Regions from separate parts of the Zhenhengia sp. genome, predicted to be linked through region 1. Evidence: a T-box and tRNA genes for the amino acid it is inferred to sense, from the RefSeq annotation. Region 1 holds a T-box; the other holds one or more tRNA genes.

Region 1 (20,123 bases):
AATTATTATAATAAGCATACTCTTCTTCTTCAATACCATTAAAGAAGTAAACAAATTCAGCATCAATAAGCTTCATTTCATTATTTTCTTCTCCTACACCGAGTAAAAAGCTTATATAACTATCTACAAAACGGCTGTATTGTGTCTCTTCATTGAACCACTTATAAATTTCTCTAATCTTTTCTTCAAAAGATAAATCCTCTGGCCATTGTTTCATACGGAGCGCGATACGGATTGTAAAAATCCTCAAGAAGTAATGGAATACATGGTCTTTAGTAGAAAAGTAATTGAAGAAAGTCCCTCTTGAAATTTGAGCACGGCTACAAATTTCATCTACAGTGATAGAGGAAAAATCCTTTTCCTTAAGTAAATGGCTTACTGCTTTTAAAATAGTCGTCCTCGTTTTTACAAAGTTAATCTTTCTTAAAGGAAAACTCTCTAATGATTCGTACATAATTAACTCCTTTCAATTCTACACTTCATGTTTTCCTTTAAAGTATGGTCCATTTTAAATTTTCTATTCATTTTTAAAGAAATATTTTTTATATCCACTAAGCCGTTTTTAAGTATAAATAAAACTAGATTTTGGTAATAAATATTGATATATTATAATAATATGAAGGAGGTTTTATCATGGACGATTCTCTATTAGAGCAAAAGGCTGAACTTCTCAAAGCCTTAGCACATCCCGCGAGACTTTGTATTGTAGCTAATCTTTATTATAAAGGGAAATGTAATGTTACTAATATCCAGCACTGCATGTGCATGCCTCAATCTACCATTTCTCAGCATCTAGCCAAGCTCAAAGCTGCTGGCATTATCAAAGGTATACGTAATGGTCTGGAGATTGAATACCAAGTTGTAGATGAAGATGCTATTGGTATTATTAAGACACTTATACCTTGCACTAAAAACTTATAAGGAAGTTCTTATTAAATGAAACGAAAATTACTTTATACATTTATATTCTATATTATCTTTTCTACCTTGATTTTTGCTTCACCTTCACCTGATTTAATTGCTGAAGGGGCTATATTAATTGAGCCCCAAACTAAAACTATTTTATATAGTAAAAATAGCCATTCACGTTTCTATCCTGCTAGTACCACTAAAGTCCTTACTTCTCTTTTGCTTGTTGAATCCATGGATGAAAATGTAGTTATTACAAAATCACAAGATAGTATTCAAAAGGTTCCTTCAGATAGTAGCCATATTGGACTTTCAGTTGGCGATCAATACGGATATAAAGATGGTATTCATGCTATTATGATGGGCTCAGATAATTTTGTTTCTCATGATATGGCCCTCTACAATGCAGGCAGTATTGAAAGTTTTGCTCGTAAAATGAATGAAAAGGCTCAAAGTTTAGGTGCTACTTCTTCTCATTTCGTGAATCCTCATGGCTACCATGACCCTAATCACTATACAACACCTTATGACCTATCTCTCATTACAACAGCAGCTTTTAATAATCCTATAGTCAGCCAAATTGCAGGAACTCCTCTTTATGATTTTCATGTTCTTAATAAAGGTACAGTCCTACCTCTAAAACATACTGCAGCTTTCTTTAAAAAAGACTCTCCTTTTTATAATGAACATGTCATAGCTGCAAAAACGGGTTATCATACACCAGCTGGACGTACACTTGTAGCTAAAGCCAAATATGATGGTTTGGACCTAATAGCTGTTGTTATGAAGTCTAATAATCCAGGTCACTTTGAAGATATCAATAAACTTTTTGAATATGGTAGCAGTAATTTTAAAGCTATAAAAGATGAAAATGGAGATCTGTTGCTTCAAAATACCTCCTACTCTTCTTGGGGGCAATCTTATGTAGAAACTGCCCTTATCAATGGTTGGTTGAAACCTACGACAAAAAGTTATATGGACTCTACTACAGGTCATACTTTTCTTATGATGTTAGAACGTATGCTTCCTGACAACCTCCAATATACATTTGTACCTTATGCACTTCCAACTAGCCCTGTTTATAGAATTAACCAACCTATCTCTTATGCAGAAAGCTTAAAAATCTTAAACTCTATCACAGATACACTTAACATAGGTACCGGTGCTGTAGAGGTTACACGCCCAAGTAGTACATCTCCAGACAGTAACTTAACCTTAGAAGAAGCTACTTATCTTATAGATAAACTTAGCACCCTACTTCTCCAATATGGGCCTATCCATCCAGGCCTTTATAAATAAAAAGAAAAAATCATTCTCTTATATAACGAAAGGGAGTTTCCTAAAACTGACTATCTAGTTTTAGGAAACTCCCTTTTTATTTAATCTCAGCTCAATCTTTCAGTGTGTTACCATCAGCATCTGTAGGCACTTGACCTGATAGAATTAAAATAGCATCAATAAATGGCCAGATTGCACCTATACCACAAGTAAGACAACTTACAAGAAGTTGTGCAACACCTATAGAAGTATAGCCTAAGTAAAATCTTCCTACTCCAAATCCTCCTAAGAAAAGTTGTAGAAGGCCTGCTACTAATTTAGATTTACGATTATCTACTGGTGCATATTGAGGCTGTGCATTATAACTTGTGTATTGCTGATTAGGTTCTGCTCCATATATACTTGCACCACACTTACTACAAAATTGATCCTCATCTCTTACTTCTGTTCCACATTTTGGACAAAACATTTTTATTCTCCTCCTTATAATAATATCCCTTTAAACATCTTCTTCAATAGCCATTCTAATAAGCTATCATGCTTATACGTTCGATCAATAATCCTCTTAACTAAAGTATATAATTCACTAATGAGGATACCCCCTCCTAAGCCTAGCCATATGTAAATCAAAGGATTTTGGTAAAACGCTTCGACAAATTGACCTTGTTTTAACTTATGGAGTGCTCCTAATATATTGCATCCTAAGCACTTAACCCCCAAAGCATCAAATATACAAGTGGTTTGATTATGACTTAGTACACTTACTACGATCATTATAATCGGTGCCCCAATAAGTGTCACGCTAGCTACCATAAGCTTTAACTTTGTTATTTTCTTTAACTTCATATCTAATAAGCAATAAGAGCAAATACCATAAATAGAGCAGGAATTACTCCTATACATCCTAATACAAGTCCAGCTATAGCCATACCTTTACCACTAGGATACTTAATGCCTATGACACCAAATACAATAGCTAAAACAGGTAGTATAAAACCAATAACAGGAAGGCAGCAAGATAATAAAAGACCTACAATCCCTAGACATAGGCTGGCAATACCATACCCCTGTCCCTGCGTGCTTTCCACTTCATGATGGTAGCTATTCTGACCACTATTTGATGTATACTGAGTTGGTACCGATTTATATTCTGTCTGATTTTGTCTTTGTTCTTGATCTTGATCCATTTCTACTCCCCCTTTACCTGATTTTATTGTATTATAAGTATAAAGTATTTTCAAATATTTTTTGACTAGTCAAACTTTTTAACCTTACTAAGGAGTATACTATGACCATTAAACCTGTCAAAAACCTGTTACATATAGGAAGACTTATGCTCTATATTCTAGTACTTCTATCACTTTATCTGCTTACAAAGACTCCCCTAAAATCTGAATCTATTTGTTACTGGTATAACACCTATCATATCCTTTGTCCTATGTGCGGAGGCACTCGCTCCCTTCTTAACTTTATTACTTTTAATTTTCATGAAGCATTTGGCTATAACCCTATACTCACTTTTTTTGTCTATCCTTTTACTTTTATACTCGTTATAGAAGACAGTATAGCTATTGTTGCTAACAGCCTTTTTCAGAAGTACTACACCTCTTGGCTACTCTATCTTATGCATCTTATTAATACGAGATTATTCTGTAGGCTTTTATTTATCACCCTAATCATACTTTATATGTTATGGGGATTTCTTCGTAACTTTATATAGACTAAAAATGCCATACAAAAAGAGGTTGCTAAGCAACCTCTTTAATACTTTATAATGTTTATTTTGTAATTCTTTCTACACCACCCATGTATGGACGAAGTACTTCCGGAATGATAACTGATCCATCTGCTTGTTGGAAGTTTTCAAGGATAGCTGCTGTCGTACGACCTACAGCAAGACCACTACCATTTAATGTATGGATGAATTGTGCTTTATCTTTAATATTATCTTTAAACTTAATATTTGCACGTCTAGCTTGGAAATCTTCAAAGTTTGAGCAGCTTGAAATCTCTACATAACGCCCATAGCTTGGCATCCAAACTTCAATATCGTATGTCATAGCTGAACTAAATCCTAAGTCTCCTGTGCAAAGTCTTACAACTCTGTATGGAAGGCCTAAAGCTTGAAGGATACCTTCTGCATCATTTGTAAGTGTTTCAAGTTCTTCATAAGAATTTTCTGGTCTAGCGAATTTAACCATTTCTACTTTGTTGAATTGGTGTTGACGGATAATCCCTCTTGTGTCACGTCCTGCTGAACCAGCTTCTGCTCTAAAGCATGCTGTGTACGCACAGTGTTTGATTGTAAGGTCTTTACCATCTAGAATTTGGTCTCTGTACATATTTGTTACAGGAACTTCTGCTGTTGGTACTAAGAAGTAATCTGTACCTTGCACTTTGAAAGCATCTTCTTCAAATTTTGGAAGCTGACCTGTACCTGTCATACTTGCTCTATTTACCATGAATGGAGGGAATACTTCTGTGTAACCATGTTTGTCTACATGCATATCAAGCATGAAGTTCATGATAGCACGCTCAAGTCTAGCACCTAAGCCTTTGTAGAATGTAAAACGAGCCCCTGTTACTTTAGCACCTTTTTCAAAGTCAAGGATATCTAAGCTTTCACCAAGATCCCAGTGTGGTTTAATTTCAAAATCAAACTCTCTTACATCCCCTACTCTTCTAAGTTCCACATTTTCTTCATCGCTTGCACCAACTGGTACTTGTGGGTTTGGAGTATTAGGAAGTGTAAGAAGGATAGTTTGAAGTTTATCATCCACTTCTTTGACTTGTTGGTCAATACCTTTAATTTCTTCTGAAAGCTCTTTCATTTCAGCAAGAACAGCTGTTACATCTTTACCTTCTTTTTTCATCATTGGTACTTGTTTTGATACAACGTTTTGCTTGTTTTTAAGTACTTCTACTTCTGCAAGAAGCTCACGTCTTTTAGTATCAAGTTCTAAGAACCCCTCTAAATCATAGTTACCACTTCTTTTACCTAAAGCTTCTTTTACTTCTTCAAAATTACTACGTAGTCTTTTAATATCTAACATGATTTCACCTCTTTAATAAAATTAACTAGTTATATAAAATAAAAAACGCCCTTTTACCCATATGGATAAAAGGACGATTGTAGACTCGTGGTACCACCTTTATTCATCAGCTTATACTGACCTCTCATTGCTATAAAGGGCAATCCCCTTCTGATTCATCACCAGCAACTCAGAAAGCGGAACACTTCAGTTTGTTTACTAGTTCACACCAACCACTAGCTCTCTTAAAAACAATACATAAAGCTTTTCTTTCGTCATCATTTTTGTAACATTATAAAGTTTGTTATATTATAAGGCATCCATTTTGAAAATGCAACCAGTAATAAGATAAAATATTTTTTATTTAATGTGTATACTTCCTTTTATATCTGTCTATACTATCATTGTACCAAGTGTGAGGTACATCGCTAAATCCCCCCTCAACCTAGATTTCCTCCCCCGAAGTCTAGGTTATTTTTTTGCCTTTTTATACATCTTGCTCAATGATACGTATCACGCGGCATGGATTACCTACTGCAACAGCGTTATCGGGAATATCTTTTGTTACGACGCTGCCTGCACCTATTACTACATTTCTGCCTATATTAACACCTGGGCATATAATGCTTCCCCCACCAATCCAAGTATTATCTCCAATAGTAATAGGATATCCCATCTCAACACCTGCAACACGAGGTGCTGCTTCTACAGGATGTGTTGCCGTATAAATCTGTACGTTTGGTGCAAACATTACATTATCTCCAATAGTCACTGTATTAACATCTAATATCGTACAGTTAAAGTTAGCATAGAAATTTTTTCCTACCTTAATATTATACCCATAATCACAGCGGAAACTCGGCTCCATATAAAGGTCCCCTTCTGTCTGAAGCAGCTCTTTTAATAGCGCTGTAGCTTCCTCTCTCTGATCAGGTTCAAGATTATTAAATTTATGGCAAAGCATTCTAGCACGTTTTCTATCTGCTGTCAGTTCAGCATCTGAAGCATCATATCCTAATCCTTGTAACATTTTCTCTTTTTCTGTCATGTTATAACTCCTTTGAATTATCTTAAGTTTCCTTTCTATTATACTGCTTTTATAAAGTAGATATAATACACTCTTACATAATTCTTCTATTATTTGAAAATAAGCCTTATAATTTTTACGTTATTTTTTTAACAAATTTTATTGACATATATCATATCCCATGTTATTATTATAAATGTAAACAGCATCAAATTCTAATCAACCACTTGATTTATAATAAATCAAGTTATATTTTTCACAATGGTTGTTAAATTTATAACCATCTTTGCCTAATTATTTTAACCACAGTTATAATTAGGCTTACTCTAAAAAATAAACACATTTATTATATGATCCAATTTCAGGGAGGAACTTATCATGGCAGAAAACAAAAAAGAACAAAAAACACCAGTTATCGATGCAAATGTAATGGTAAATGAATTAGTAAAAAAAGCTCAAGTAGCATTAGAACAATTTATGGAGCTTACCCAAGAACAAATTGACGAAATCACAAAAGCAATGGCTCTTGCTGGTTTATCAGCTCAAATGAAACTTGCTAGAATGGCAGTTGAAGAAACTGGACGTGGTATCTTTGAAGATAAAGTTACAAAAAACATTTTCGCTACAGAATATGTTTATCACAGTATAAAATATGATAAAACAGTTGGTATTATTAATGAAAATGAAGATGAAGGTTACATGGAAGTTGCTGAACCTCTTGGTGTTATCGCAGGGGTTACACCTGTTACAAATCCAACTTCAACAACAATGTTCAAATCTATCATCTCTATGAAAACAAGAAATCCAATCATCTTCGGTTTCCACCCATCAGCTCAAAAATGTTCATCAGAAGCTGCTAGAATCGTAAGAGATGCTGCTATTGCAGCTGGTGCTCCTGAAAACTGTATTCAATGGGTTGAATATCCATCAATCGAAGCAACTTCAGCTCTTATGAATCACCCAGGTGTAGCTACAATTCTTGCAACAGGTGGTCCTGGAATGGTTAAAGCTGCTTATTCAGCTGGTAAACCAGCTCTTGGGGTTGGTGCTGGTAACGTACCTGCTTTCATTGAAAAAACAGCTAACCTTGAAAGATCTCTTACAGACCTTATTCTTTCAAAATCATTTGATAATGGTATGATTTGTGCTTCTGAACAAGCTGCTATCATTGAAGCTCCTATTTATGATAAAGCTGTAGCTTACATGAAAAAACATGGCTGCTACTTCGCAACTAAAGAAGAAATCAAAAAAATCGAACCAGTTGTTATCAATCCTGAAAAACAAATGGTTAACCCAGATATCGTAGGTAAATACCCATATGAAATCGCAGCACTTGCTGGTATTACAATTCCAAAAGATACAAAAATCCTTTGCTGTGAAATCGAAGGTGTAGGCGCTGAGTATCCACTTTCAAGAGAAAAACTTTCTCCAGTACTTGCAGTAATTAAAGCTAAAGATGCTGCAGACGGTATTGATAAAGCTGCTCAAATGGTTGAACTTGGTGGTCTTGGTCACTCATCAGTTATCCATTCAACAGATGATGCTATCATTAAAGCATTCTCAGATAGACTTAAAACAGGACGTATCATTGTTAACTCACCTTCAACACACGGTGCAATCGGTGATATCTACAATACAAACATGCCATCTCTTACACTTGGATGTGGTTCATATGGACGTAACTCCACTACATCTAACGTAACAGCAATGAACTTAATTAATAAGAAAAGAGTAGCTATGAGACGTACAAATATGCAATGGTTCAAAATTCCAGAAAAAATCTACTTCGAACAAGGATCAGTACAATACCTTGCAAAAATGCCAGGAATCTCTCGTGCATTAATCGTAACAGACCCAATGATGGTTCAATTAGGTTATGTAGATAAATTAGTATACCAATTAAACAAAAATCCAAACAAAGTAGCTATTGAAGTATTTAGCGATGTTGAGCCAGATCCAGACCTTACAACAGTAAAAAAAGGTGCTGAAATGATGAACTCATTCAAACCAGACGTAATCATCGCACTTGGTGGTGGTTCTGCAATGGATGCTGGTAAAGCTATGTGGTTATTCTATGAACACCCAGAAGCTGACTTCGAAGGAATGGCTCAAAAATTCCTTGATATCAGAAAACGTGTCTACAAATTCCCAACAATGGGTAAATGCTCTAAATTCGTAGCTATCCCAACAACATCAGGTACAGGTTCTGAAGTAACATCATTCGCAGTTATCTCAGATAAATCTAAGAATATGAAATACCCTCTTGCTGACTACGAGCTAACTCCAGACGTTGCAATCATTGATCCAGAGTTCGTTATGACAGTTCCAGCATCAGTAACAGCTGATACAGGTCTTGATGTATTAACACATGCTATCGAAGCTTATGTATCTGTACTTGCTTCAGATTACACAGATGCACTTGCTATGAAAGCTATCCAACTTGTGTTTGAATACTTACCACGTTCATACAAATTCGGTGCTAAAGATCCAGAAGCAAGAGAAAAAATGCACAACGCTTCATGTATCGCAGGTATGGCATTTACAAATGCATTCCTTGGAATCAACCACTCACTTGCACACAAATTAGGTGCTGAGTTCCACATTCCTCATGGTCGTGCAAATGCTATCCTTCTTCCACACGTAATTGAATACAACGGTGAAACAACACCAACTAAATTCATGAGTTTCCCTAAATACGGAAAATACGTGGCACAAGAAAAATATGCTGAAATTGCTAAAATGTTAGGTCTTCCAGCTGCTACTCCAGCTGAAGGTGTTAAATCTTTAGTAAAAGCTATTAGAGACTTAATCAAAGAACTTAACGTTCCAATGACAGTTAAAGACTGCGGTATTGATGAAAAAACATATCTTGGTGCTATCGAAGACTTATCATACAAAGCATTCGAAGACCAATGTACTACTGCTAACCCTCGTTTACCAAAAGTAGCTGAACTTCAAGAGCTTTACAGAAAAGCTTACTTCGGTAAATAGGTTCCTTTATAAATTTCCTCTAGTTAAGAAGGAGAGAAAAGTACTCACTTTTCTCTCCTTCTTTTTATGCTTTATTTTGATTTTAGGGCATATGATATACTACTACTATTTTTCTTAGAGGAGTTTGAGTATGAATAAGCCTATTATCGGAATTACGACCAATTTACTTTATCGCTCAGGCCCTTATAGCGGCCGTTATAGTACGAACAACAATAAAGATTATGAAGATGCTATCTTTAAAGCTGGAGGTGTACCTATCTTACTCCCCCCTACTATTCACATAGAAGAAACTGAAGCCCAATTACGCTTATGCCAAGGATTACTTCTTGCTGGTGGGGATGATTTCAATCCTATCTTATATGGTGAACAACCTACTAAAGGCTTAGGTGAAACCAATTCTTTGGTGGATATTCATCATCTTAATCTTACTAAACTTGCCCTAAAACAGCCAATGCCTATTCTAGCTATCTGTAGAGGTATGCAGGCACTTAACATTGCACAAGGAGGTAATGTCTATCAGGATATGAATGAATACCCCCATCAATCTCTTCAACATCAACAAAAAGCTTCTCGCTATGATGTATCTCATACCGTCACAACAGATAAAAACTGCCTTCTTAACACACTCCTTGGAGACTCCTTCCCTACTAATTCATTTCATCATCAAACCCTTCATAAATTAGGTCAAGATGTTGTTGCAACAGCCTGGGCTAAAGATTTAGTTATAGAAGGTATTGAACTTCAAGGGCATCCCTTTGCTGTAGGTGTTCAGTGGCATCCAGAAATTATGCTTGCCCTTTCTGATAGTATGCTTCCACTTTTTAAAAAGTTCATAGAGGTATGCTCTTAGACTGTATACTCCCTTGGTATAATTATACTGTAATAAAAAAAGCGTAAGCATACTATGGCTTACGCTTTCTATTCTATCTCGGTGGCTGCCCAAGTATGGAGAAATACTGAGCAAACGGCTGAAACCTACTGATAGCTGGCCTCCATGCGAAATAAGTTTCTAAAAGTCCTAAAGTATCTAAGTTACTAAGACCTATAGCTCTTTGAACTGCAGAAAGATTATATTCCCCATTTACATCAAAGTCTACAGTATGCAAAGTAATAAGACCTAACAGGGTGCCTTCAGTAGGCCTTATTAAAGTACCATCTGGATTATAAATTTGATTTAAGTACTCAGGTCCTCTATCACTAATATCTATTGTATAAACTCTAGGTGGTCTTAGTGTCTCAATTCTCACTCTATAATTATCTTGATAAATAACTGTACCTCTTTGAAGGTCATTAAAAGTTTTAGAATCTACTAATAGACTTGGCTGATCATTAACAAAAGTATAGGCATAACTTGTTAAGAATCCCCCACCTCCACTAGCAAAAATATTAACTAAAATATCTGCTATGCCATCATGAGTGAGATCCCCTACAAACAGCACAGGACCATAGCCATTGCCATAAGGGAAATCTATTTCATAAACCCTTCCATCACTTACTACTCTCAAACCTACATCTTCAAAATAACCTGGCACTTCTGGCCTTGGCCTATTTCCAACTAAATAAATATTGTCATGTATGCCATCTCCTGTTACATCTGCTTGAGCAAAGTTAATAACTTCCTTATCAGATGCTATATTAAGGCCAAGCTCTCCCATATCGTTACTAATATTGTATACCTTAACTTCTGGCATCTCTCCCCCTGCTACTTCTTCCTCAAATGCAGTCTCATCCATCTGTTCACCAATGCCCATAGTACTCATAATCGGTGTAATAAAATTTTGATTAAGGGCCGCCTGCGCTTGTGGCGTATTAACATTTCCAGGTGATGGTAAGGGCCCTGTCTGCTGGATAATCTGCTCTCCTGTCATAACACCTTGCATATTATTTGCATTTAGTCCTGCTTCATTAATACTCATAATTGGCGTAGTTACATTCTGATTAAGCGCCGCTTGTGCCTGCGGTGTATTAATATTTTCAGGCGGTGGTAAAGGCCCTGTCTGCTGAATGATCTGCTCTCCTGTTATAACGCCCTGCATATTATTTGCATTTAGTCCTACTTCATTAATGCCCATCGTTGGCATAGTTACATTCTGACCAAACGCTGCTTGTGTCTGTGGCGTATTAACATTTCCAGGTGGTGGTAAGGGTCCTGTTTGCTGCATAATCTGCCCTCCCACATTGCCTTGCATATTATTATTGGTGCTTAGTCCTGCTTCATTAATACTCATAATTGGCGTAGTTACATTCTGATTAAGCGCCGCTTGTGCCTGTGGCGTATTGATATTTTCAGGCGGTGGTAAAGGCCCTGTCTGCTGGATGATCTGCTCTCCCGTCATACTACCTGCATTCATATTATTAGGCATATTAGCTACGCCACCTACATTGGTTTGAGTCCCACTCACTGGTGTATTTAGTGTATTGGAAGGGATAAAACCACCTGCTGATACTAAAGGTTCTTCTTCAAGGGGTGTACTAGGTGGTAGAGCTGGCTGAATAACTTGCTGCACCATAGGCTCATTAGCCTGCGCTACAGTTTCCTCTCCTGCTATTTGCTGCATAACCATACCATGGTTCAGTATATCGTTAACATAACTTACAAAAGCTTGGTCATTATTCCCTACTAAGTCCTGCATTGTAACTGCTTTCCCTACATCTTCCGAAGTTAAATTTACACCATTGAGTACATTAACAAGATTACCAAGCCCTAAAGCTTTTTGATCTTTTTCTAGGCTTACATCATATAAATACCATTGCATATTCTCCCTTTTGAGGATACCAATATACTTTTCTCCATTGACTTGATAAGTAAATAGAATTTCAGGCATACCATCCTGGTCAATATCTACAATTACAAAGTTAGGGGTCTGTCTTGAGACTCCTTTTAACACGACTTCACTATTTACTGGCTTAAATCCCTTTAAGATGCTATCGAGATAGAATTTCATATAGCTGCGTCTCCCTATGATTTAATATCATAATATTTTATGAGAGAGTCGTGTCATGTATGATATTTTTAATCCATTTTCCATTTTTAAGACGTCTTAGTTCAAACCATATTTTAATACACTCCTCGGAGCAGATTAAAATATATACAAGCTGAATAGGAAGCTGCCATACTACTGCTCCTATAAAGGCAAGAGGCACTGAGTAAAGCCATACTGTTCCTGCCTGCACAAGCATAGAATAAGTCGTATCTCCGCCTCCTCTAAATACACCTACAATCATAACCATATTAAATGTTCTAATAGGTAAGAACAATGCCATAATACGTAAAATATCTATTGTATCACTATAAGTTTCAGGTGTTACATTAAAGAGCTTTAATACGATTGGTGCTGTAATAAAGATTACTGCACCTACTACTATACTCATAATAGGTGTTAAAATACCAATATTTTTAGCACAACTTCTTGCTTCATCCTCCTGACCAGCACCTATATAATTCCCAACCATAATAGAAGTAGCTATTGCCATACCTACTAAAAGTACAGTGAAGACATTATTGAGCGTTGTCGCGATTTGCATAGTAGCAACTGCATTTGTTCCAATTTGAGCATAGGCTACGGAATAAGCCGTAATACCTACTGACCATACAATCTCGTTCACAATGACTGGCCATGATGTTTTAAAGTATATTTTAACAAGGTGCTTATCAAAACTTAAAAGGTCTTTAAGCTTTCCTGCAATTTTGTTTTTACTTATATATACATAGCTTACAATATAAATCATCTCGATAAGTCTAGCGATAGTGGTAGCAATGGCAGCACCTACTACACCAAGACTTGGCATTCCAAACATTCCAAAAATCAGTATCCAGTTTAAAAAAGCATTTGTACCTACCCCAATTAAACTTGCATACATAGGTACCTTAACCTGCTCTGTACTTCTAAGCGCTGACGAATACGCTTGTGTAAAACTTGAAAATAAACAACTGATTCCCACTACTAATAAATAACTTGTCCCAAGAGCTATAACATTTTGATCTTTCGAAAGAATAGACATAATAGCTTCTGGTGTCACAATAGCCCCAAATCCAAATAAGAGAGCTACTGCCAAACCAACTACTATATCTAAGCCAAGGATCTTTTTAATATTAGGTAAATCCTTCTTCCCCCAGAACTGTGCCATAAATACGCTAGCACCTGCGTTTACACCCGTGATACATAAGTTAAATATAAAGATATACTGATTTGCAAGTCCTACCGCCGCTATAGCTTCTTCACCTAACCTACCTACCATTAAATTATCAATTAAATTAAGTGATGAGGTAATGAAACTTTGAATAGTAATCGGTAAAGCAAGAATCCATAACTTCTTGATAAATTGCTTATCTTTAAAAACGCTGAACATATAAACCTCCTTTTTAGCACAAAAAAAGAAAGTATTTGGGTTAGTTCAAGTCGCCCAGCTACTTTCTCTTATCAATTTATCTATGTTTTAAAAATTATAAGTCATAAATACAGTTATGTCAACACACATCCTCCCTTCAATGTAAAATAGTGGTCTAGCTTTACACTATTTGTCATAATATAACTATAACGAGTGTTTAATAGGAGGAAGACCTATGCCTGTCTTTCGTATTATTGCTTTTGATGGGGGTGGTATTCGAGGTGCACTTTCTACTAGAATTTTAAAACGTATTACCGACCAATACCCCGAGCTTCTTAAGAAAACAGATATGTTCTCAGGTACATCTACAGGTTCTATTATAGCTCTAGGCTTAGCTTATAATAAGACATCTGAAGAATTAGATAATCTCTATAGCTATCAAAATACTAAGTACATCTTTTCTCCACGTAGACCTAATTTATTTGTTCCCAAATATAGAAATGTACACCTTTCTCATCTGCTCTCTACAGTATTCCCTCAGAATTTGAGCCTAGCTAGTCTTCCCAAATATGTCTTTGTCCCCTCCTTTAATGTAAAAGGGTATACGACGCGTGGCTTTGAAGGTGTCTTCTTTTCTAACCTTATTAATAATCCTACTATATCTGAAAAAGTTATTGATACTGCTCTATGCAGTAGTGCTGCTCCTACATACTTTCCTTCCGTCAATAATTTCATTGATGGTGGCGTCTTTATGAATTCACCTACTGCTGCACCTGTTATTTATGTACGCTCTGTCTTTCCTAATAAGTATAAGCTTAGTGACTTTAGGCTTCTCTCTATTGGAACAGGCTTTTATCCTGAGCGTATTTTAAAGCGCACTAAAAATTGGGGAATTGCTCAATGGTCCATTAATCCTACTACCTCTACCACAACACCTCTTTTAAGTGTATTATTAGGTGCCACTACACCTGTAGAAAATCGCTATAGTTATGAACTTCTGAAACAAAACTATTTTAGATTAAATCCTAATTTAGACGAACCTATCCCCTTAGATGCCTATAAAAAAGTACCTTACCTAAAAGAACTAGCTGATCAAGTAGACCTCTCCAACGTGTTTAGATATATCGAACGATATTATTTAAATTAACTCGTCCTTTTTTAACTTGTTCTCTCATAGTACAACTCAAGTCTGGAATAAAATAGTCGTGTAGGAGGTGATGCAGTGTGGCAGAAATAATGGGAACACTACCACTCATTGGAGATAAGTTCCCAGAAATAACCGTACAAACGACTTACGGTCCTAAAAAGCTCCCTGATGATTATAAAGGAAAATGGCTTATTCTTTTTAGTCATCCAGGTGATTTTACTCCTGTATGTACAACTGAGTTCGTATCTTTTGCTAAAAACTATGACACCTTTCAAGCACTTAATACAGACTTACTTGGTTTATCTGTGGATCAAGTACAACCACATATGAAATGGGTACAGTGGATTGAGCAGAATCTTAAACAACCTATCCCATTTCCTATTATTGCAGACTCACTAGGCATGACTGCTAGTAAACTTGGAATGATTCAACCTACAAGAAAAACTGCTACCGTTAGAGCTGTATTTTTCGTAGATCCTACTGGAACTATAAGACTTATTCTATACTACCCTCTCGAAATAGGTCGTAATATTAATGAAATTATACGTGCACTTGTGGCACTACAAGTAGGTGATGCTAACAAAGTAGCCCTTCCTGCAAACTGGCCAAATAATGAATTGATCGGAAATAAAGGCATTATTTCACCACCAACTGACATCCCTACCGCTGAGAAATGCGAAGGTGAGTACACATGTTATGACTGGTGGTTCTGCTATAAAGACATTGATTTCAAACTTCCACCCGTATCAAAGTAAATCCCCCCTAAGAATAAAAGCCTCACAAATAACTCAGTATTTGTGAGGCTTTTTATCTATAACGTAAATATAAGTGAACTAATTATATAAGCATATCTTATATTCTTTTTAAGTAATCAATACACTCCCCCATATAGTAGAGACATAACCAAACAACCTAACCCCGTTGCAAGGTCTTTAGTTAGAATATGTACAAGTCCCCATGTCAGTCCGCACATTATACCACCTCAAGGTATATACTTCGTATACTTCACCTTGAACTTATCTTCTCCTACCATTCCATAACGACTTATTTTACCTATAAAATCCTAAATTTCATTACAAAAAAGAGTAGCATACAAATTATAATTTGTATGCTACTCTTTCAATATTACTCTACTCTATTTTTTATCGTTACGCTTAGATGAGCAGCTCTTTTGTGTACACCCAGAGCATCCACATCCACAAGGACTATCTTTACGGTCTTTATATACTTTATAACCTGCTCCTATCATTAACAATATAATCACTGCTACAATTATAAAATCTGCCATCTAATCACCATCCTCTATACTATTTGAATAATAAACTACCAACCTGGTAAATAAGGAAAGCTACAATCCATGCAAGACCTGTTTGGTAACCAATTGCAATAAGTGTCCATTTCCAGTTACCAAACTCTCTTTTCATCGCACCAATAGCCGCAAAACAAGGCGCTGCTAAAAGTGTAAATGCCATAAATGCATAGGCACTTACTGGTGTGAAGAACTGACCAATACTTGTAAGAAGTGTTGGGTCTGTCTCAGCTACTTCCCCCACACCAAGTAAAATACCAAAGGTTGCAACAACTGCTTCTTTCGCTAAAAATCCTGTTACTGTGGCTACAGATGCTTGCCATGTACCAAATCCAAGTGGTGCAAAGATTGGTGCAATTACATGCCCTATAGATGCTAACATACTTTCATTCGTATCTACCATCTGAAGGCTGAAGTTAAAGGATTGTAAGAACCAAATAAGCCCTGAAGCTACAAAGATTACTGTACCTGCCTTTATAATAAAGGCCTTTGATCTATCCCACATTTGCATCATAACACCCTTAAGGTTAGGTATATGATACTCTGGAAGTTCTAAAATATAAGGTGCTGCTTCGCCTTTAAATAATGTATTCTTAAGAATAAGTCCTGATAAAATAACCATTAAAATACCAAGTACATACATAGAAGGTCCTACCCATGCGTGTTCTGGGAAGAAAGCACCTACCATAAGTGCAAACACTGGTAACTTAGCACCACAAGGAATAAATGGCGTAAGCATAATAGTCATTTTACGGTCTCTTTCACTTTCAATTGTTCTAGATGCCATAATCCCTGGTACTGAACAACCTGTTCCAATAACCATAGGAATGAATGATTTGCCTGATAAACCAAACTTTCTAAAGATCTTATCCATAATAAAGGCAACACGTGACATATAACCACAGTCTTCTAGTATACCAATAAGTAAGAATAGAATCATAAGCTGTGGTACGAAACCAAGTACAGCGCCTACCCCACCTATAATACCATCTACTACAAGTCCATGAATCCATGGAGATACACTCATACCTTCAAGCCATAAACCAACCTGGTCACCTATTGTTCCAAATAGTCCTTCCATGAAGCCAATAGTCATATCACCTACTGTCTGGATAGATAAGAAGTATACAAACCACATGATTCCAAAGAAAATTGGAATAGCTAAAATTCTATTTGTAATAACCTTATCAATTTTATCTGAAAGTGTGATTTTATGATCTGGTCTATTTGTTACGATACTACTAATATGTTTAGTAATATATTCATAACGCCCATTAATGATAATACTCTCTACATCATCATCATAAGCATTTTCAAGTAATCTAGCGGCTTCTTCTACTATTGGAGATTCTTCTTTAGATAAGTGGAATTCCTCTACAACTTTTTTATCCTGCTCTAGCACTTTTATCGCTAACCAACGTTTATTATAAACTTCATCGATTTGCTTACCATCAAGCAATATCATAACTTCATTAATGCTTTGTTCGATAATCATGTCAAAAGGAATAGCTTTAGAAGCAATTTTAACCTTTTTTGTTCCTACTTCAAGCGCTAAATTAATAAGTTCATCAAGACCCTGATTTTTAGTTGCTGAAATTGGCACAACCTTAACACCAAAAAGTTCTTCTAACCTCTTGATATTAATTTTCTCACCACGTTTTTCAACAATATCCATCATATTAAGTGCGATGATTGTTGGTCTACCTAACTCCACAAGTTGATGCGTAAGATATAAGTTACGTTCTATATTAGAAGCATCAATAATGTTAATGATTAAATCTGGTTGCTCTTTAATAATGTAGTTTCTTGCTACAACTTCTTCTGGTGTATAAGGTGATAAAGAATAAATACCCGGTAAATCTACTAAAGTAATATCTTCTTTAACCCCCCTTAACTTACCTTCTTTCTTTTCAACAGTTACACCTGGCCAGTTCCCAACATAGGCCTTACTCCCTGTAAGTGCATTAAACGCTGTTGTCTTTCCACAGTTAGGATTTCCAACTAATGCTACGCTATATCCCATAAATGTGACTCCTTTTCTATTTGTTAGCGAAGGCTAACTTCTCTGTCAAAAAAATTGTCTTAAATCTGATCAACTAAAATACTTTCTGCATCTACTTTTCTAAGGCTAAGTGAATAACCCCTTACACTGATTTCAATAGGATCTCCTAATGGTGCTACCTTCTTAACAGTTACTTCTACACCTTTTGTAATTCCCATATCCATAATACGTCTCTTAAGACTTCCTTGTACATCAATTTTTCTTACGATAGCACTCTGTCCACATGGTACTTTTTTAAGATTACTCATACTATCCCTCCCTAAGACTTTCTATCTATAAAGACTTGATTAATTACTTTTTATTTGGTATGTTAACAATAACAAACATTGTTAACCTTAGCTAACATTATTGTAGCGCTATTGATTTTCAATGTCAATATTTTTTCACAATTTATTCTTTTATTTTTATTTCAACCAAAAATTTGTTATAATTATAAAAAAGATATAAAATGCGAAGGAGGGGTTACATGCTCTTAGGACAATCAGGTGAAGATTACCTAGAAACTGTACTTGAACTCGAACAACTTCACGGCGTTGTGCGTTCGATTGACATAGCAAAAAAGCTTGGTGTTTCTAGGCCAAGTGTTAATAAAGCCATTAATAACCTCAAAGAAGCGGGAATGGTAACGCAGCAGTCCTATGGTGATATTAGACTGACAGATTTAGGTCGCCAAACCGCTAAAGATATCATTTATAGACATACACTTATTAAAAGTTTTTTAACCAGTGTACTTGGTCTAAGCCCTGATATCGCTGAAACCGATGCTTGTAAGATTGAACATATATTAAGCCCTGAAACAATAGAAAGCCTCGAAAAGTTCGTGGTGAACTATAAAAAATAAACATTTGTAAAAAGGTAGCTACACAACTAACTTCTAAGTTAATAGTGTAGCTACTTTTTTATTGTATAATACCTAATTGATCAAAAGGATAAATCCTATATGCACCAATAGCAATAACTTTATCTTTTTTTACCGCTCCAAACACTCTACTATCTAAACTATGTCCCCTATTATCTCCCATAAAGAAATAACTATCTTCTGGAATGATATAAGGAAAATCTATACGCGCGTATCTGGGGTCATATAAAGGTAACGTCATCACTTCCTCACCTAAATATGCCTCTTCATCTAATCTATTTCCATTTATATAAACATAACCGTCCCTTAAATCGACTATTTCTCCTGGCATACCAATTAAACGCTTAACCATTCGTTCTTTGTCTTGATAAAAGATTACAACCTCACCTCTTTCAGGCTCTCTATAATAAGAACTTATCCTACTTATAATCAAATTATCTCCAATCTTAATAGTAGGCTCCATAGAACCTGAAGGCACCCTTGTCCTTGTTGCAATAAACTGAGTAATAAGCACTGCCACAAGTATCACTATTAATAAGTCTTTTATTGTATCCATTATGTTCTTTGCTTTAATCACTTTATCCATATGCTCCTCCTTTAATAGTGATGACTTCTTTATCTTTATTCTAGTCCTATCCCCCTGCCCCTGTCAAACTCCTACTGCACTTAGGTCATACGTTATTCTTATTTAAAAGGGATAAATAGTAAAAAAGGGTTACCTTTCGGCAACCCTTTTTTGGCTAGGAAATCGTATTTAGAGGAGTTTATTGTTGGTCTGCTAATTTTTTGTATTCTGCATAACGCTCTTTAGCATGTTTTTCAGCTAACTCAAATAATTGTTCACTTTCTTCTGGGAACTGTTTAGCAAGTGATGAGTAACGTACTTGATCCAGAATGAAATCTCTGAAGCTTTCTGTTGGCTCTTTAGAATCTAAGCTGAATGGGTTTTTACCTTGTTCTATAAGATCTGGGTTGTATCTGTATAAATGCCAGTAACCAGCTTTAACAGCATCACCCATGTTAGCCATTGAGCAGCCCATACCTTTTTTCAGACCGTGGCTGATACATGGTGCATAAGCAATGATGATTGATGGACCATCGTATGCTTCAGCTTCTAAGATTGCTTTAATTGTTTGGTTTTTATCTGATCCCATAGCAATTTGTGTTACATATACATTGC
Region 2 (12,641 bases), on a different contig from region 1:
GATTAATACTTTCACCATAGCGGTAGCATAATTTAAGATAATCTAAACAGAGATTCTCAAATCCTTTTAACTCACTTAGATAAAGATAGTAGACAGTCGAGAGAATAGCGGTAGAGAGTTTAGTCTGAATACTTGTATAAACCCGCTTAAACTTATCTTGCTCTACGTTAACTTTAATAGGTTCATAAAGGAGATGAGGTATATAATTGATTTCTCTAGTAATAAGAGGAGACTCTTTATCTTGGTAAGCATAGAAAATGGCAGTAAGAAAGCCTTCAAAACTTCCATCATATAAATAATTTTTCATAATTTATAACTCTCCTGTTAATGCAGTTGGTAAATCATCTAAGAGTAAAATTCTTGACTTAGAATGAGGTTGATCAAATAGGCTAAGTTGGGTAGCATTGTTTTCAACTATATTAAGGTCTAATTCAGGTTTAATAGCAAGGCGAATTTTCTCATCATCATAGGATACATTTCCATTATACTTTCCATTACATAATATAAAATACTGTGCACGTTTTAAAACAATACGTAACTTTTTTAAGTCTTCAAAGGTTAAGTTAGTAAGTCGTCTAGCACTTATAATCTTCTTTGCACCATTAAGTCCAATACCGGGCACACGTATAAGCATTTCGTAAGGAGCTTTATTAACTTCAATAGGAAAGAGATGCATATTACGTAGTGCCCAGGAGGTCTTAGGATCAAAGTTAATATCAAAGTTAGGGTTTTGTTCATTTAGTAGTTCATTTGCTCTGAAACCATAAAGACGTAATAACCAGTCACCTTGATAGAGTCTATGTTCACGCATAACAGGCGGAGACTTAAGTAAAGGCAAGTTATTGCCTTGATTAATAGGAATATAAGCTGAGTAATAAACACGTTTAAGTGAATATTTATCATAAAGCCCCTGGCTTAGATTCATAATACTTAAGTCACTTTCTGGAGATGCCCCTACTATAAGTTGTGTACTTTGCCCACCAGGTACAAAGAGAGGTGCATGACGGAAAGACTTACGGTTATCTTGACTTTCTAGAATATGAGATTTAATAAGCCTCATAGGCTTTAATATATCTTGTTTAGCTTTACTAGGTGCTAGCAGTTTAAGGGATTTAGAAGATGGGAGTTCAATATTAACACTCATACGGTCTGCATAAAGTCCACATTCATTAATGAGGTCTTCATTTGCACCAGGTATGGCTTTAACATGAATATAACCTCTAAAGCTCTGTTCAATGCGTAGTTTCTTAAGTACTGTAGTCAAAAGTTCCATTGTATGATTTGGATCCTTAATAATAGCAGAGCTTAAGAAGAGACCTTCTATATAATTACGCCTATAGAAGTTCATCGTTAAGCTAACGACTTCATCAGGTGTAAAAGCTGCACGCCGCACATCATTAGATTGCCTGTTAATACAATAGGCACAATCATAAATACAATAGTTAGTGAGTAAAATTTTTAGTAATGAAATACATCTGCCGTCAGGCGTAAAAGAATGGCATATACCACTGGCTTCAGTAGAACCTAAAGCACCTTTCTTAGATTGCCTCTTAGAGCCTGAAGAGGAACAGGATACATCATATTTAGCTGCATCTGATAAAATCTCTAATTTTGTTTTAATATCCATAACATCACCTTATTTTATTATAACAGAACAAATGTTCGATAGTCTAGGGAAGAAAAGCTTATTTAGAGAATAAATTTAATTTATTTATGAGATTTCTCTTTACATACGTCAAAAATCATGGTAAGATAATAAAGTAATTGGTTAATCATTGTGTATCCATAGCTCAGCTGGATAGAGCAACGCCCTTCTAAGGCGTGGGTCCGGGGTTCGAATCCCTGTGGATACGTACTGAAAAAGAAGGCATATAAACTTTTAAAGTTTATATGCCTTCTTTTTGCTATAAAAATTGAAATGATCAATGTTGCTGCAAAAGAGATGAAAATAAATACGACTAGTGGAGATATAAAGGTAGAAAATATAGAGATAGATTCCCTAGAGGGAGTTAGTACAAGTGGTGATTTAGAAATGAAGGTATGTGTAATAATGTAGAGGGTAAAACCGTAAGTGGTAATATAGAACTAGAATTAATGCAGCATCCTAAACAAATAAGAGTTGAATCGGTTTCAGGTGATATAGACTTAACCTTTGCTAAGATGAACGGATTTGATTTAGAGTTTAACTCCACAAGTGGAGATTTTGAAAGTGATTTTGATGTTATGGTAAAAAGTAAGAAAAAGTATAGTTATAAGGATGAAAGTGCTAAGTTGAGGGTAAAAACAGTTTCGGGAAATCTAGAGATTAATTAGCTCAATTGTATTTAGTTTAATGGATATAAAGTTTTTTATTGGCTTAAAATAAAAGTCAAGTTGAAGTGGTTCATGACTTTTAAGAGAGTGAGGCATAAGTTGCATATGTACATCCATAAAAGGACAGGATAATGTATAGATTATATGGTGTAAATATAAATGTGTGTATATAGAATGATAGAAGATAAGCTCATTTATGAACCTTGTTCTTGTCATAAAAAATACGATATGATATAAGTAGAGTAAATAATAAAATTAAAGAGGGTTACATGAATATTAAATTAGATTATTATAAGGTATTTTGTATGGTAGCGCAGTGTCAGAGTTTTTCTGCTGCGGCAAAGAAACTTTATATGACACAGCCTGCTGTCAGTCAAACTATTATGCAGTTAGAAAGTGAACTTGGCATTAGCTTATTTAGAAGAAGTGCAAGAGGTGTAGTATTGACTGCAGAGGGGGGCTTACTCTATGAGTATATACATACAGCTATGAATCTCATTCAGGTAGGAGAACAAAAGATTAAAGAAACCCTTAATCTAGTTGCTGGAGAACTTAAAATAGGGGTGGGAGATACGATTTCAAGATTTTTCTTATTGCCCTATTTAGAAGAATTTCATACAAGATTTCCGAATATCAAACTAAAGATCATTAATCGTACTACCATTGAGCAATGCGAATTATTAAAGGCAGGCGAAATAGATCTAGCAGTATGTAATTTACCGGTAGAAGACCCAGCGTTAGAGGTAAGAGAATGTCTGCCTATACATGATATCTTTGTAGGGGGAGAGGAATATAGGAAGTTAAGTAAAAATCCTGTATCACTCGAAACTCTTACTGAGTTACCACTTATCTTTCTTGAGAAGAAATCTAATTCTCGTCAGTATGTAGAGCAATATTTACTTTCAGAAGGTATTAAAATTAATCCTGAAATAGAACTTGGTTCACATGACTTATTACTAGAGTTTGCTAAGATTAATTTAGGTATATCTTGTGTTGTTAAAGAATTTGCTAAAGATTATTTAGAAAGTAAGGGAGTATTTGAGATTAGATTGATGCAACCTATTCCTAGGAGAAGTATAGGATGTCTATTCTTAAAGAGCGTCCCTTTATCACCAGCCTCAGCAGAATTTCTTTCTATACTAGAAACAAATATAAAAAATTTAAATTAGCTATTTACATACGTCAATAGATATGTTATTATACTTATGAAATAGCGATGGCCCAGTGGTACAGTTGGTTAGCACGCCGCCCTGTCACGGCGGAGGTCGAGGGTTCGAGTCCCTTCTGGGTCGCTTATATGCCGGAGTGGCGGAACTGGCAGACGCACAGGACTTAAAATCCTGCGGGACTTACCTCCCGTACCGGTTCGATTCCGGTCTCCGGCATAGGGAAATCCTACAACATAAGTTGTAGGATTTTTTTGCCTAGCTGAGGGCTAGATTTATGGACGTTCTAAAAAACTTTAATTTTTTTAAAAAAAGGCTTTACATATGACAAATACTATGTTATTATAAGAGAGTAATTGACATAACAACTTTGGAGAGGTGTCCGAGTGGTTTAAGGAGCTGGTCTTGAAAACCAGTGACTCCGAAAGGGGCCGTGGGTTCGAATCCCACCTTCTCCGCTTCAGAGCGTATAACATAAGTTATACGCTTTTTTGTTATGTAAAAATAAGTATTATAAAAAAGCTCGAAATGCTATGTGCATTTTGAGCTTTTTTATATATGAATTTAGAAAACGATTTTAGAGAGAGGAATACCTATAACTAAAATGATAAGTAACATCACAGCTGAGATGATAGTTGTATATTTATAAATATCAGATGTTTTGAACCATGTTTTATTACCATGAATAAGTGCGGCGTAAGGGGAAGCAGCAGGTGTTACAAGAGCCATAAGAACTAAGAAGATAAATATAGAGACAATTGGGTCTGCTGATATACCCATTGTGCCACAGAATGTAAAGATGATAGGAATAAAAATCATCCCAATTACTGCACTGTTGCAGAGGTTTGTTAGTATAAGTCCGATCACTAAAATCATCGCAATAAAGACAAATTCACTTGTACCTCCGAAGATCGGAGTAAGCGTTTGTTTAAGGAATGGTGTTACACCAGTAGCTTCAGAAGTTAATGCATTACCTATAGTTAATGCAGCTGCAATAAGGAATACGGTGCTCCATTGAACCTGAGTACTCATAACAGTTTGATAGTCGATAACAAACTTACCTTCTAACTTAAGTCCACATAAAATACCTACGAGTAGTACTGCAAAACCAAATTTGTTGTCATTGAAGAACTGTTGTAATGGACCTGCTGGTAAGATACCAGGAAGGAGCATTAAGATAACAAAAAGACCGAATGCAGTAGCTAATAGCTTATGTTTGAATGTTAGAGGTGGTAAAGGGTTTTTATTAAACATTTCTGCATTAATGGCTTTTAAGCTTGTAACGTCCGGTCTTAATACATATTTCATAAATAAGATAAGGACAGTCAAGCAAATAAGTGATAAAGGAATAGTAAGTCCCATATAAGATGCATAATTTACTTCAACACCTGAAACATTCTTATAATTGCTAAGTAGAATAAGAGGAACATCTTTAAATGGTGCAGAAGCTACACCAAGTATAGCAGTAATTACAACAGCTATTAGCATAAGTGTTGGATATTTATCACCTGGTTTATAATCTAATTCTTTAAAAATTCCGTACAGTATAGGCCAGAATAAAAAGGTTGGTGCAAAAGCGCTTGATAAGAAAGCTAATACGTATACACCTAAAAGAAGCATAAAACTAAACACCCAAGGTTTTCCATTAATAATTTTACGGGTTAAAAACCATCTGCCTATGTAATTAGTTAAACCAGATTGAACAACTGCTCCAACAAGAACCATAATAAATAGCATTTGTACAACGGTAGAATCTCCAAGAAAATTCATTAAGATAGTATTCATAGGTGCATAGGAACTAATTCCTAATAGCGATACACCCACTAAGCTTGGCCAAATTGAATCACAAGTCGTCCATAAATAAATTACACCGAAGAAGATCCCGAGTACTTCCATTCCGACAGGAGTGATAGGAGCTGGTGCCGGAATGAACTTAAAGAATAACATTAATGACACGCCAATTATAGAATTAATAAGATACCAATAATTTAGCCTACGTTCTGTTTGTTGCATAAAATTCATCTCCCTTTTAAAATAAGTTCTAAAAATAACCTAAATCAAGTATGTTAAAATAATAACATAATTGAAGAAATAAAAAAATAACATAAGTTATTTAGAAATAAATTTTGTATAAAGAAATAAAAAAATAAATCAATTATATGTATATTATCACCATAATAAAAAAGTAAATTGACAATATAATTTGGGTTAATATACAGAAAAGGGCAAAATGATTGTTAATCATTTTGCCCTTGTTATTTAGAATAAAATGTTTGAAAGTGGTATACCTACTAAAATCGTAATAATTAAAATAAGTATAGTCATTAATGTAGCATATTTATATATATCATTAGAGTCTAACCAAGATTTATTACTATGCATAATTGCTGAGAATGGTGAAGCGGCAGGGGTAATAGTACCTAATAGAACAACAAAAATGAATATAGCAATAATTGGAGCAGGCATAATTCCCATAGATTGAGTGAAAGTGAGAATAATAGGGAGGAAGATAATCCCAATTACAACACTATTACAAAAGTTTGTAAGTATAAGTCCTAATATAAGTACTAAGATAATAAAAGTAATTTCTCCAGTTCCTTCAAATATAGGTGTAAGGAGTTTACTTAAGAACGGTGTTACACCTGTTACGTCTGAAGTAAGTGCGTTGCCAATCGTAAGGGCTGCACCTATGATAAATATAGAGCTCCATTGAGTATGGTTATTAGCAATAGATTGGTAGTCAATAAGGAATTTACCGTTAATTTTAATGAAACAAAGGATGCATACAACAGCTAAGGCAAAGCCATATTTATTATCATTAAAGAATGGTCTAATAGGAGAATCTGCTGGAAGAAGACCAGGTAGAAGCATGACAATAATATAAACTATGAAAGCTACTGAAAGAATCTTATGTTTTAAATTTAATGGTGGTAAAGGATTTTTATTAAACATTTCTGTATTAACTTCCTTAAGTAACGTAACATCAGGTTTTAATATATATTTCATGAGTAAAATGATGCTAATGATAGATAAGAAAGATAAAGGTAATGTTAATCCCATAAAGGCAGTATAGTTAATTTCGTTGCCGCTAAGTGTTGTATAGTTGTTAAGAAGGATAAGTGGACCGTCTTTAAATGGAGCAGCAGAGAAGCCGACAATTGCAATAACTACAACTGCAATAAGCATAAGTGTTGGATATTTATCTTTAGGTTTATAACCTAACTCTTTAAAGATACCATATAAGATAGGCCAGAAAAGAAAGATTGGTGTAAAAGCAGATGATGTAGCACCTAGTGCATAAACACCTAGGAGTACCATGAATGAGAACATCCAAGGCTTACCATTGATAACCTTTCTTGTTAAAAACCATCTTCCGATATAGTCAGTTAAACCTGATTGCACAAGTGCACCGATAAGAATCATCATAAAGATGAGCTGGACAACAGTTGCATCACCTAAGAAGTTCATTAGAATTTGGTTCATAGAAGCATAACTACTACATCCTAATAATAAAATTCCTAATAAACTTGGCCAAATAGGATCAATAAAAGACCAGAGTAAAATCATCCCTATGAATATCCCTATGATTTCCATCCCTATAGGAGTAATAGGTTCTGGAGCAGGAATGAATTTAAAAAAGAGCATAATAAAAATGCCGATAGCTGAAGTAATCCAATAGTGAATATCAGCTTTGGTGAGTCTTGCTTGCATGAAAATCTCTCCCTCAAATAAAGTTTAGCCAATAAAATAAGCCATAGTGTGTTAAAACAATAACACACTATGGCAGAATAAAAAATAGCCTATGTTAGGTTTAGGTAAATAATATATTAGTAGGGAAGAGATTCTGTATCCTGAATATATCGTTCTAGTATATCTAAGTTTTTAATAACAATAAGGTGACCATCCTTTTCAATTGCACCTACCTGTTTTAAAGAACGCATAATACGAGATACAGTTACAGTGTGAACGCCTAAATATTTAGAGAGTTCAACATAGTTAAAATGTTTATTTACAATGCGTCTTTTGCCAGACATATAACTAAAGTCTAGCAAAGTTTTGCATAAACGGCTTGGCGTACTTGCTTCCTGCATAAAGTGAAAATGATAAAGTACGTTAGAAAAATGATTTGCAAATAGTGTCATGATATAACGGTTAAGATGAGCATTTTCACTTAATAATTTGTAGAAGCTTTTATAAGAAATTTCATAGAGCTTACAATCAGATTTAGTATACATATAAAAGGCCGCAGAGGCAGCATTTGAGGGGAGTGTCAGGTATGCAGGAGTAAAGTTGATAATGCTTCCTGAAGCAAAATAATGATAGATTTTTTCCTCGCCAGATTTTGTAATGCTTATAAGAGCACATAGTCCATCTTCTAAACAATATACATGATCATTTAGGCGCTCTAAATCATAGAGACATTCACCTTTTTTTACAGTACGAAATTTCCCAATTTTGCAGAACTCATCAAAATAAGATTTATCTATTGATGTCATGATGCATCCCCCTCTAATGGTAAAAATAAAATAAGTATTATATTTGAAAATACAATATATTGGCTAAAAAATCAATGAAAATAAAAAAATAGATGTAGATGCCCTTAAATTTTTGAAACATAACATGCGTTATTTTTAAAAATTTAAGAGAATGATATACTGAATTTATAAGAAACGAAGGACAAAATTATAAACTTATTTGTTAAAAAATTATCTAATCAATATATACAAAGTAAATGGAAGGGGCGTTAAGCGTGGCACTATACGACGTAGTTATTATTGGAGCAGGACCAGCAGGTATGACAGCAGCTATTTATGCAGCAAGAGCAAATATGAGTGTGCTTTTATTAGAAAAGCTTGCACCAGGTGGACAAATTATTAATACACATGAAATTCAAAATTATACAGGTGTAGGAACTATTAATGGAGCAGAGCTTGCTTATAAAATGTTTGAGCATACACAAGAATTACAAGTGACTTTTGATTACGGAACGGTTAAAGATATTAAAGAAGAAGGTAATATCAAAATTATTACATGCGAAGAAGAAGAGAAAATCTTTGAAGCTAAGACAGTCATTTTGGCTACAGGGACTATTCCGAGAAGACTTGGTGTAGAAAATGAAGACCGCTTTGCAGGTGAGAATATTAGCTGGTGTGCAATCTGTGATGGGGCTTACTACAGAGATAAAGATGTTGTTGTTATTGGTGGCGGGAATTCTGCTGTAGAGGAAGCAATCTACCTTGCAAGTCTTGCAAATTCAGTAAAAGTAGTTACACTATTTGATTTAACAGCAGACCCAGTATCTTGTGATGAATTACGTGCCCTTCCAAATGTAACAATTTATGAATTCTATAACATCGAAGGATTCACTGGAGTAGAGAAATTACAAGGTGTGCGTATTAAATCTACCCAAACTCAAGAAGAGTTAGAACTTACATGCGATGGCGTATTTGAGTATATAGGTCTTAAGCCATCTACAGAAGCTTTTGCAGCATTAGGTATCTTAGATGAACAAGGTTATATTAAAGTAAATAGTCGAATGGAAACAAGTGTTGCGGGTATTTATGGAGCTGGAGATGTGGTAACAAAAGAGTTAAGACAAGTTGTTACAGCATGTTCAGATGGCGCTGTTGCAGCACAAGTAGCATCAAAATATATTAAAACAATTTAATTCGTATAAAAGATTAATTAAAGGAGCTAATAATCATGATTAAAGAAATTACAAACTTTGAAGAATTTAATGCAGTAGCAAACCAAGGTAAAGTATTAGTTGACGTTTATTCAAAAACATGTGGTCCATGTAAAATGTTAGGTTTTGTATTAGCAGACTTAGAAAAAGATATGCCAGATGCAGTAATTTTAAAAGTAGATTTTGATCGCAATAAAGAAATCGTTGAAAAATATGATGTAGCATCTTATCCAACTATCCTTTTATTACAAGATGGGGAAGAAGTAAAGCGTTTAAAAGGTTTACAACAAAAACCGGTATTAAAACAATTATTAGAAGCTTAATTAAATTATCATAAAACATCATTTTAGGTAGGAGGAAAGAAAATGTCAGTATCATTTAAATCGGTAGACCATCTTATTACAGCACAGTACAGACAAGAACAAGCTATGCTTGAAGCTTTTGCAAATGGTAGTTACAGTGTAGAAAGTCCATATGTAAAATTAAATCCTTATATTGTATGTCCACTTTCAGCAGTTATCATGTTTAACACAGAAGAAGAAGTAGAAGTTACACTTACTGTAAAAGGTAAAGAAGAAGCTGGAAATATTACTCATACATTCCCAAAAACAAAAGAGCATAGACTTCCGGTAATGGGCTTATATGGAGATTATGAAAACACAGTTGTTCTTAAACTTTCAAATGGTGTAGAAACAGAAGTTAAAATTCAAACAGCACCTGTCCAAGATAACATTGGTAAATGTACATATATCAATACAACAAGTGAATATATGCAAGATAATATCATGTTTACAACACCAGCTGGTGAAGACTATGCAGCGGGTTATGACTATAACGGAGACTGCCGTTGGTACTTAACAGAACCATTTATCTTTGATATGAAACGTCTTAAAAATGGTAATGTACTAATTGGTTCAAATCGCTTCATTGGTAAACCATATTATATGGCTGGTATCTGCGAAATGAGCCTCTGTGGTAAAATTTATAAAGAATACCGTATTCCAGGTGGCTATCACCATGACCAATTTGAAATGGAAGACGGCAACTTACTTATCCTTACACAACAAGCTGGAGCAGCAACTGCAGAAGATATGTGTGTACTTGTAGATAGAAATACAGGTGAAATCTTAAAATCATGGGATTACAAAAAAGTACTTCCACAAGATAAAGGTAAATCAGGTAGCTGGTCAGAACATGACTGGTTCCATAATAATGCTGTATGGTATGACAAACGTACAAACTCTCTTACATTATCAGGTAGACACCAAGATGCTGTTATTAACTTAGATTATGAAACAGGTGACCTTAACTGGATTATCGGGGATCCAGAAGGTTGGCCACAAGAAATGGTAGATAAGTACTTCTTTACACCAGTTGGAGATGGTGAGTTCGATTGGCAATATGAGCAACATGCATGTGTTGTATTACCAGATGGCGATGTTATGATGTTTGACAATGGTCACTGGGGATCAAAAGACCCAGCTAAATATGTGTTATCAAAAGACAGCTACTCTCGTGGTGTAAGATATAGAATCAATACAGAAGATATGACAATTGAACAAATCTGGCAGTTCGGAAAAGAAAGAGGCGCACAATTCTTCTCACCATATATCTGTAACGTAGAATATTACAGAGATGGACATTACCTTGTACATTCAGGTGGTATTGGATACTATGATGCAAAACCAACACAAGTATTACCAGCGTTCCTTGATACAAAAGATCCAAAAACAAAACTTCAAACTATTACAGTAGAAGTTGAAGATGATGTAGTTAAATATGAAATGCATACAACTGCAAATTACTACAGAGCAGAAAAACTTAAATTCTATCATGAAGGTACTAATCTTGAACTTGGAGAAGGACAACTTTTAGGCCATATGGCTGTAACAGAAGAGTTCTTAACAGAAGTCCCAGCAGAAGATACAGGTTTATTATTACCAGAAATTAATGAAGGTAAATTCATTAATGAAGTTGACCGTATTATCTTTGATGCAAAATTTGAAAGAGGTCAACTTGTAATGCTTCAATTAGAATCTATGACAAATGATGATGTACATAGATACTTTGTTCCAACAACTAAACAAACATTCTTAGCAATGTGCGCAGGTACATTCCAAGAGTCAGATGAAAGAGTTGTTAAGTTCAATGTTAATAAAGAAGGTTTAAGTGGCATCTTCAAAATTACAGTTATCGTAGACGATAAAAAATATCAAACAGGTGTTGTAGTTAACCTATAATTTAAAAAAAGGTGTAGAATCTCACAAAAGATTCTGCGCCTTTTTTTGTTTTTGTCGGTAAAATACATAAAAAAATATACAACAAGTATATATTTTTGTGGTAATATAATAGTTGTCACAAGATAACAGACAAAGAGGGGGCACAATTGGTGATAGGTTACGTATATAATAAGGCAATGGAAGAACAACTAAGAGACTTAGGCGTGAGAGAGGGAGATATCTTATTAGTACATAGTTCTATAAAAGCATTAGGACTTAAGGATTTAAAAATAGAGTCTCTTATAAAAAGTATAGAGAATGTGTTAGGTGAAAAAGGAACATTATTAATGCCTACATTAAGTTATAAAAGTGTAGATGGAAATAACAATGACACCTTTAGTGTAAAAGATACACCATCTGATGTAGGCGCATTAAGTGAGTGTTTCAGAAAGATGGATGGTGTAGTACGTAGCTTGCATCCAACACATTCTGTGTGTGCAAAGGGAAGATTTGCAAAAGAGTTACTAGAAAACCATCATTTAGATCAAACACCATGTGGACCAAATTCTCCATTTAGACTGGTTAATGAAATGGGAGGACATATATTATTTTTAGGATGTGGGTTAAATCCGAATACCTCTATGCACGGGGTAGAAGAATTGGTAGAACCGGATTATTTATATGGTGAGATGCTACAATATAAACTATTTAATGTAAATAGAGAGAAGAGTTATAAATACTATAAGACACATGGATTTAAAAATACCATCCAATGTTACGATAGAATTGAAGCGTTGTTAGAAGAAGGTACTGAACTTAAAAAAGGGAAAGTATTCGAAGCAGAATGTTATTTAATAAATGCAAAGGCAATGTGGAAAAAAGCTATCAATATACTTAGAGAAGATGAACATTATTTTGTAGATGTAAAAAAGAGTTAAAGTAGGATATTATCCTACTTTAACTCTTTTTTAGTGATTTTTATAGTGAATTATAGGGGGTCTAAATTAGAAGTCGCATCTACGGCAACCACATCTACGGCAACCACATCTACGGCAACCGTGACCATTGTCATCATCACGAGAAGTTCCTCTGATGCAGCCACGATCTTCAAGTCTATCAAAAGCGTTATCTAATCTTCTAATGTCCTCTTTTAAATCATCGATACGTCTTTCAACTTCATTAGCTAAGCGTCTGCAGTTACGGCGACGTCTGTCATCTCTGTCATCTCTGTCATCTCTGTCACGTCTGTCATCCCTG

The links. A T-box is a leader RNA that pairs with one kind of tRNA and senses whether it is charged. The one in region 1 lies ahead of serS (serine--tRNA ligase), so its partner is inferred to be a tRNA-Ser.
Region 2: it has a tRNA-Ser gene. The T-box ahead of serS (serine--tRNA ligase) is inferred to sense a tRNA for this amino acid. The anticodon was not compared.

Annotation. Positions count from the first base shown of each region.
Region 1 is NZ_JBKVCH010000012.1:82,298-102,420, forward strand. It holds gene ACLTBU_RS13050 (TetR/AcrR family transcriptional regulator) at 1-454, opposite strand, end outside; gene ACLTBU_RS13055 (ArsR/SmtB family transcription factor) at 634-921, shown strand; gene ACLTBU_RS13060 (D-alanyl-D-alanine carboxypeptidase) at 937-2,208, shown strand; gene ACLTBU_RS13065 (TM2 domain-containing protein) at 2,300-2,656, opposite strand; gene ACLTBU_RS13070 (DUF2752 domain-containing protein) at 2,671-3,000, opposite strand; gene ACLTBU_RS13075 (DUF4190 domain-containing protein) at 3,036-3,374, opposite strand; gene ACLTBU_RS13080 (DUF2752 domain-containing protein) at 3,521-3,907, shown strand; gene serS (serine--tRNA ligase) at 3,966-5,240, opposite strand; T-box leader at 5,307-5,507, opposite strand; gene ACLTBU_RS13090 (sugar O-acetyltransferase) at 5,707-6,267, opposite strand; gene adhE (bifunctional acetaldehyde-CoA/alcohol dehydrogenase) at 6,625-9,237, shown strand; gene ACLTBU_RS13100 (gamma-glutamyl-gamma-aminobutyrate hydrolase family protein) at 9,368-10,087, shown strand; gene ACLTBU_RS13105 (hypothetical protein) at 10,161-12,182, opposite strand; gene ACLTBU_RS13110 (MATE family efflux transporter) at 12,220-13,587, opposite strand; gene ACLTBU_RS13115 (patatin-like phospholipase family protein) at 13,802-14,713, shown strand; gene ACLTBU_RS13120 (peroxiredoxin) at 14,791-15,468, shown strand; gene ACLTBU_RS13125 (FeoB-associated Cys-rich membrane protein) at 15,849-16,001, opposite strand; gene feoB (ferrous iron transport protein B) at 16,021-18,045, opposite strand; gene ACLTBU_RS13135 (FeoA family protein) at 18,105-18,332, opposite strand; gene ACLTBU_RS13140 (metal-dependent transcriptional regulator) at 18,551-18,925, shown strand; gene lepB (signal peptidase I) at 18,984-19,529, opposite strand; gene nifJ (pyruvate:ferredoxin (flavodoxin) oxidoreductase) at 19,708-20,123, opposite strand, start outside.
Region 2 is NZ_JBKVCH010000024.1:708-13,348, forward strand. It holds gene ACLTBU_RS16630 (TIGR03915 family putative DNA repair protein) at 1-307, opposite strand, end outside; gene ACLTBU_RS16635 (putative DNA modification/repair radical SAM protein) at 311-1,627, opposite strand; tRNA gene ACLTBU_RS16640 (tRNA-Arg) at 1,780-1,853, shown strand; gene ACLTBU_RS16645 (DUF4097 family beta strand repeat-containing protein) at 1,919-2,056, shown strand; gene ACLTBU_RS16650 (DUF4097 family beta strand repeat-containing protein) at 2,041-2,313, shown strand; gene ACLTBU_RS16655 (LysR family transcriptional regulator) at 2,583-3,482, shown strand; tRNA gene ACLTBU_RS16660 (tRNA-Asp) at 3,532-3,605, shown strand; tRNA gene ACLTBU_RS16665 (tRNA-Leu) at 3,613-3,698, shown strand; tRNA gene ACLTBU_RS16670 (tRNA-Ser) at 3,852-3,937, shown strand; gene ACLTBU_RS16675 (SLC13 family permease) at 4,044-5,492, opposite strand; gene ACLTBU_RS16680 (SLC13 family permease) at 5,739-7,190, opposite strand; gene ACLTBU_RS16685 (Crp/Fnr family transcriptional regulator) at 7,307-7,975, opposite strand; gene ACLTBU_RS16690 (NAD(P)/FAD-dependent oxidoreductase) at 8,230-9,147, shown strand; gene ACLTBU_RS16695 (thioredoxin family protein) at 9,183-9,488, shown strand; gene ACLTBU_RS16700 (aryl-sulfate sulfotransferase) at 9,531-11,405, shown strand; gene ACLTBU_RS16705 (AAC(3) family N-acetyltransferase) at 11,555-12,322, shown strand; gene ACLTBU_RS16710 (hypothetical protein) at 12,389-12,641, opposite strand, start outside.